2 regions of the Glutamicibacter bergerei genome follow, and region 2 is predicted to be linked to the other one. Evidence: predicted binding sites of a transcription regulator. Region 2 holds the regulator's gene; the other holds the start of a gene.
What was found. The regulator Rex, encoded in region 2, represses fermentation and respiration genes when NADH is low (regulators of the CRP and FNR family bind a similar motif). The targets are predictions, from matches to a motif close to CTTGTGAANNNNTTCACAAG.
Positions count from the first base shown of each region.

Region 1 (3,409 bases), 890 kb from region 2:
AAATCTTAGCAAGCCACCCCGGGTTTAAAACGCAGCACCCCGACCCTTAGACAAAAGGATCGGGGTGCTGCGTGCATGCATTAAGACTTAGACGGAAGCCGGCTGAGCCTGTACTGCAGGAACCGCTACCGGGTGAGTGCCGGCGATTGATTCAATCACGCGCACTACCTGGCAGGAGTAACCGAATTCGTTGTCGTACCAGACGTAAACGATAGCGTTTTTGTCCGAGACGATGGTAGCCAAACCATCGACGATACCTGCGCGGCGTGAGCCGACGAAGTCGGTGGACACCACCTCAGGGGAATCGATGTAGTCGATCTGGCGGTGCAGGCTGGAGGTCAGCGAAGCCTCACGCAGGTAAGCGTTCAGCTCTTCCTTGGTGGTCCCGTTCTCAAGGTTGAGGTTCAGGATCGCCATGGAGACATCTGGGGTTGGCACGCGGATTGCGTTACCGGTCAGCTTGCCTTCGAGCTCTGGCAGGGCCTTGGCGACGGCCTTGGCGGCACCGGTTTCGGTGATCACCATGTTCAGCGCTGCCGAACGGCCGCGACGCTCACCCTTGTGGAAGTTGTCGATCAGGTTCTGGTCGTTGGTGAACGAGTGAACGGTTTCAACGTGTCCGTGGATGACGCCGAACTTGTCGTTCAGTGCCTTCAGAATCGGGGTGATCGCGTTGGTCGTGCACGACGCGGCGGTGACGATCTTGTCCTCGGCGGTGATCCAGGAATCATTGATGCCGTGGACGATGTTCTTCAGATCACCCTTGCCCGGTGCGGTCAGCAGCACGCGGGCAACACCCTTGGCCTGCAGGTGCTGGGACAGGCCAGCCTCATCGCGCCAGCGACCGGTGTTATCCACCACGATGGCGTTGTTGATGCCATGCTCGGTGTAGTCAACGGTGGTTGGGTCATTCGAGTAGATGACCTTGATCAGGGTGCCGTTGGCCAAGATGGTGCTGTTGGCCTCGTCCACGGTGATCGAGCCGTCAAAGCGGCCGTGGACCGAGTCGCGACGCAGCAGCGAAGCACGCTTGACGATGTCGTCATCCGAGCCCTTACGCACCACGATGGCTCGCAGGCGCAGGCCGTAGCCTCCGCGCTCGATGAGGATACGTGCCAGCAGACGGCCGATACGGCCAAATCCGTAGAGCACGACGTCCTGTGGCTCAACGTCGGTGGCGCCAGCCTGACCGACCTTTTCGCCCAATTCTTGGGTGAGGAATGCGTTCAGGTCCTGCGAACCGGATTCGACGAACTTCTTGTTCAGGCGGCCCAAGTCAACGGAAACCGAACCAACGTTCAAGGATTCAATTGCTTCAAGGATCGGCATGGTAGTGGTCAACGCCAATTCCTTGCCATCAATCCGGCGCACTACGCGGTGGGCCTTGATGATGTCGATGGCCGACTGGTTGATCAACTTACGGCCGTAGATCGAGGTCACCACATTGTTCTTGCGGTTAAGACGTCCGATCAGTGGAATCATGGCCTCGGCGAGCTCTTCGCGCCCGCTCCATTCTTCCTGGGCAACGACAGACTGCTGGGTCACAGAAAATCCTTCCATTTCAGCCGACTTCCAGATCCATAAAGTCGGTTGGCACCGTGAGAAGCACCATTGCTTTTGCGGTGGCGCGGGGTAACAGGATCATCCCCGCAAGTACGTATCTATTCTAGACGGTGCACCCGCGAAGCGGAGCCTGACGCCTGTGAATCATCTCACCAGAGTGGTGAGTGAATGGGATGACCGATACGCCGGGTTCTGTCCGCTTGCGCGAAGACGATCATCTATCTACGACTGCCGTTGCCGACAGCCTCTAGCGGTCCACCCGACTGCATGGGGCGAACAGCCCTCATAACGCAGTCTGTCTGACCTTGCTCCGGGTGGGGTTTACCAAGCCATCCCGGTCACCCGGAATGCTGGTGGTCTCTTACACCACCGTTTCACCCTTACCAGGAAAACCTGGCGGTCTATTTTCTGTGGCACTAGCCTGCGGGTTACCCCGAGTGGGCGTTACCCACCACCCTGTTCTGTGGAGCCCGGACGTTCCTCGGGCCGTTTGCACGGCACGCGATCGCCTAGTCATCCCATTCGTTAACCATTCTAGCCCCGCCAGTTTCCTTACACCGACTTCGCCTTACGAGCCGCTGGCCACATTTGGCGTAGCGAAATGATATTCCTCCAATAAGCGCAACCAAATTTCACTGATCGTTGGGTATGCGGGAACCGCATGCCACAACCTGTCCATAGCCACCTCGCCGACAATCGCAATAGTCGCCGCGTGCAAAAGCTCTGCGACATCTTGACCGACAAAGGTTGCCCCGATAACCACCTGGCGATTTTGCTCAACGACCAACTTGGCATGGCCCTGATACCCGTCGGCGTGCAGACTGGCGCCGGCCACTGCACCCAGCTCGTACTCCACACAGCGGATGTTGAGTTTTTTAGCTCGCGCTTCCGCTTCGGTCATTCCGACGGCCGCGACCTGCGGGTCACTAAAAATTACTCGTGGGACGGCGACGTGATCAGCGCTCGCCACGTGGCTACCCCACTGCCTTTCCGAGAGCTGTTCGCCGTTGCGCCGCGCGGCGATCGCCTCACCGGCAATGCGAGCCTGGTACTTTCCCTGATGGGTTAGTGCGGCGCGGGAATTCACATCGCCCACCGCGTAAAGCCAGTCGAAGCCCTCAACGAGCATCGTGTCATCCACACTCAGCTTTGCCGTGGGGTCCAGGTTCAGTGCCGCCAAGCCAAGATTCGCGGTATTAGCCCGCCTGCCGGTAGAAACCAGCACCTGATCGGCGAAAATTTGCCTACCGTCCCCAAGCCGGACGCTCACCACACCCTCTGCGTCTCGGTCTACACGATCCGGGGTGACACCCTGAAGGAACTGAACGCCCGCAACTTCTAGTGCTTTCGCAAGATATTTGCCAACAAATGGTTCCTCACGACTGACCAAGGATCCGCGGGAGAGCATCGTGACCTGTGAACCAAGGGAAGAAAAGGCGAAGGCCAGCTCGGTGCCCGCCACACCTGCACCAATAATGATCAAGCGCGCGGGAATTTCTTTAGCCGCGGTAGCTTCTCTGGTGCCCCAGGGCTTGGCCTGTACTAAACCCTCAATATTGGGCAGCGCCGGCACCGAACCGGTAGCAAGCACCACGGCGAGCGCCGAATACTGGGCCTGTCCAACCTGGACAAGATGCGCACCGACAAGTTCACCGCGGCCGCGAATCAGCTCAATCCCCGCCGAGTCTAGCCACCCGGTTTGCCCCGAGTCATCCCAGTCACCGGCGAATGAATCCCGTCGCGCTAATACCTGCTCGACGTTGATCGGTGAGGTGATTGCCTGCTTTGCTCCAGGTAACCTGCGTGCCGCATTCAACGCCTGCCCACTGCGAAGCAGTGCCTTGGA
Region 1 is NZ_CM137131.1:1,711,447-1,714,855, reverse strand. It holds gene ACX5K5_RS07865 (glyceraldehyde-3-phosphate dehydrogenase) at 88-1,545, opposite strand; RNA gene rnpB (RNase P RNA component class A) at 1,729-2,084, opposite strand; gene ACX5K5_RS07855 (dihydrolipoyl dehydrogenase family protein) at 2,132-3,409, opposite strand, start outside.
Region 1: the regulator Rex is predicted to act here: its motif matches at 1,700-1,719, upstream of ACX5K5_RS07865 (glyceraldehyde-3-phosphate dehydrogenase).

Region 2 (3,409 bases):
CCTTGTGGCTTAGAATAGTTTCAAGGCCTACATTTTGGTTGACATATTTAATTAGTTTGTGAGGAACCACTATGGGCTCTGTTATCAAGAAGCGCCGCAAGCGTATGTCGAAGAAGAAGCACCGCAAATTGCTTCGTAAAACTCGTCACCAGCGTCGCAATAAGAAGTAAATCTGCTTCAAGCAGCTTTTGCCTCTTGGCAATTATCGCCACCGTATCAAGGTTTGACCTTGACGGTGGCGATTGCTTTTTCTGGAACTATCGGCCGCGCCGAGCGAGCAATGACCGCCTGGCGGCCCACAGCGCGCCTAGAACGCCCGCAAGGCGCAAACTGATCCGTGCTGCACGCTGACCGGTGCGGAAGTCGTAGACTTGCCAACCACGGCGTTTAGCGTAGGCACGGAGCCGGGCGTCGGGGTTGATCGCCACCGGGTGGCCTACGGCCTCTAACAGCGGCACATCGTTATAGGAATCAGAGTAGGCCCACGATTTCGAAAGCTTGATCCCGCGTTCTTTAGCTAGCAATCGAATAGCTTGTGCTTTTTCGGCTGCATGCAGGATCGGGGTGGCCAACGCACCGGTGTATTTTCCGTCTTTACGCTCCACAACCGTCCCCAAGGCACCGGTTAATGTCAGCCTTTCGGATATGACGTTCGCTACTTCCAGGGGAGTTGCCGTCACTAGCCACACCTCACGCCCTACGGCTAAATGCTGATGGGCAATCGAGACGGTACCTTTCCAAAGTTTTGGTTCGATGTACTCGTCATAGATCTCTTGGCCAATTTGGGCCATCTCGGCCACGGAAATACCCTTGGCCATGAGTAAAGCACGGTCACGAATCTGGTGGATGTCGCCAATATGCTCGCCACGGGCGGCAAAACGTAACTGCTTGAGAGCAAACCATAAAATTTCACGAAACTGAAAGAACCGGCGCTGATGCATTTTTCGGGCCAGCAAATATAGGGTGGCACCGCGCACCATGGTGTTATCCACATCGAAGAAGGCGGCAACGACATCGTGTGGCGTCGTGGTGGGCTGCTCGCTGAGGTGCTCTGATGACTGCATTTGATTCAGTTTATTTCATTCTCGACTTAGACGCTGGTTGCGGCTCGTGAGATTATTGAAGGGTGAGTAAATTGCATGAGATTCAGTTGTTGGTGCGTCAAGGATGCCACCTATGCGCGGCGGCCCGAGCCACGGTCAAAGACGTCACCGAACGAATGAACATGGAGTTCTCAGAACTCGACATTGATGAGCACCCAGAACTACTGGCCAGGCACCACGAAGAGGTGCCGGTGTTGCTCATTGACGGTCAAGTGCGCGACTTCTGGACTGTTGACGGCCAACGCCTCGAACGTCTGCTGGGTAGCTAACCGTATGAAGACCCCAGAGACATGTCCTGCGCTCACAAAACCTGTTCGAACTGCTGCTCATGACTGAGCCTGAGCCGCGGGTATTGCCCGAAGCAACATTGACCCGATTGACCCAATACCTGCGCGCCCTGAACGCATTCGAAGCGCAAGGCACCGAACGCACGAGTTCTGGTGTGCTGGCCAAAGAAGCCGGCGTTAATCCGGCGATTCTGCGTAAAGATCTCTCACTGCTTGGGTCCTATGGAACCCGCGGCGTGGGATATGTGGTGACCGAACTGGCCGAACATATCAACCGGACGCTGGGATTGACCAAGGACTGGCGGGTAGCCATCCTTGGTGCAGGTAACCTGGGACGCGCCTTGAGCGGTTATGCCGGCTTTGCCAGTCGTGGATTCAAGGTCCGAGCAATTCTTGATACGTCTACGAACTTAATCGGCAGTGGCGTCGGAGATCTTGTGGTTGAGCCAATTGGCACCCTGGGCGAGGTGATCCGCCGAGAACAAATCAATATTGCGGTTCTCGCCGTTCCGGGGGAGGCCGCCCAAGAATTGATTGATGCACTGGCAGCGCATGGGGTGAAGTCGGTACTCAGCTTCGCTCCTCGCCCCTTGCGAATTCCCGCTGGGATGATTGTGCGCCGCGTGGATCTGTCAACCGAATTACAGATTCTGGCCTATCACGCGGTTCAAAGCTAAAGGCGAAGCCTAAAGAAACAACCTAGGTCACGACTTCTGAGAAGTCGTGACCTAGGTTGTTAAGGCTGAATCAGAATGCCCGTACGGCTTAGCGGTAACCGGCGCGGCGGGCCATGCGGCGCGCAACGATGTACTTCGAGGACTCAGGCAACCAAGCAAAAACTACGCCCCCGATACCGAGCAGCACACTGAGGGTGAATACCACGTTGACCATCATGGTGTCCGAGGAGTTCGCGTACATGCTGATCATTGGCAGGTACATCAGCAAACTGATGATCGAAAGAACAGCAAAGATGGTGGCGATAATACGCATCGCGCCGACGCCACGACCAACAAAAAAACCGACCAAGAAGTAAGCCAGCAAGCTGATAATCATACCAACGATGGTGAAGCTGGTCATCGATGAGGAGATCTGAGCCATAAATGCGTCGGGATTGGCGAGCATTTTTTCAAGCTCTGCATTGACTGCGGGGTCGCTGTTCGTCTCCATCGAGGCACGCATCTGCTCTTCAAATAGCGTCCACTGAGAAGTGATGACGTTACCAATGAGATTGGTGCTGTTGATGAGCCAGCTTGATGCGGCGTTAAACACTCCGGCGAGCATGATCAATATAAACGCGATCTGCAGCGTTTTGGGACGCTCGGTCGGTGGTTGCACCGGTGCGTATCCACCTTGCTGCGGATACTGCTGGAACTGTGGGGGCTGCTGTTGCCCCGCATTTTGGCCATAAGGGTTGGGCTGACTGCCGTATGGATTCTCGCCGTAAGGGCTCGGGTTCGAATTTCCGGAGCCCGCCGCAGGGTTGTACGGCTGGCCCGGCTGGTTTGGATCGTTGGTGCTCATAACCATCCTTTGCATGTTGCTGAGCTATCAAATTTCTCTATCTTCTAGCCTAGTTGGTGGCGATTGTGATCAGGCCCTCCGAAAGGATGGTTTTTTGATATGGGAATCCCATGCGGATGCTGTGAATACTTGATCGTGGCCACAATTTTCATCTTTTAGGTTGATTGTTTGAGAGACTGTAACCATGCCAGTTTCAACCGTTCATTTGTTGCGCCACGGGGAAGTTCTCAACCCGGACCGCGTGTTGTATGGCCGCATCCCAGGATTCGGACTGTCCGAACTGGGATTCCAGATGGCAGACCGCGCCGGAGAATACTTCGCCAAGCGGCAGACCGAAGGCGCAAACGTAGTTCGTTTAGTCGCCTCCCCGCTAATCCGGGCCCAGCAGACCGCGCAACCAACCGCGCAGGCACTGGACTTACCAATCATCACCGATGAACGAGTCATCGAAGCCGGAAACAGGTTTGAAGGTTTAGCGCAGATGAAGTCGCAGCTGAA
Region 2 is NZ_CM137131.1:2,603,825-2,607,233, reverse strand. It holds gene ACX5K5_RS12145 (30S ribosomal protein bS22) at 72-170, shown strand; gene ACX5K5_RS12140 (HAD family hydrolase) at 258-1,064, opposite strand; gene ACX5K5_RS12135 (glutaredoxin family protein) at 1,136-1,372, shown strand; gene ACX5K5_RS12130 (redox-sensing transcriptional repressor Rex) at 1,432-2,067, shown strand; gene ACX5K5_RS12125 (hypothetical protein) at 2,156-2,911, opposite strand; gene ACX5K5_RS12120 (histidine phosphatase family protein) at 3,096-3,409, shown strand, end outside.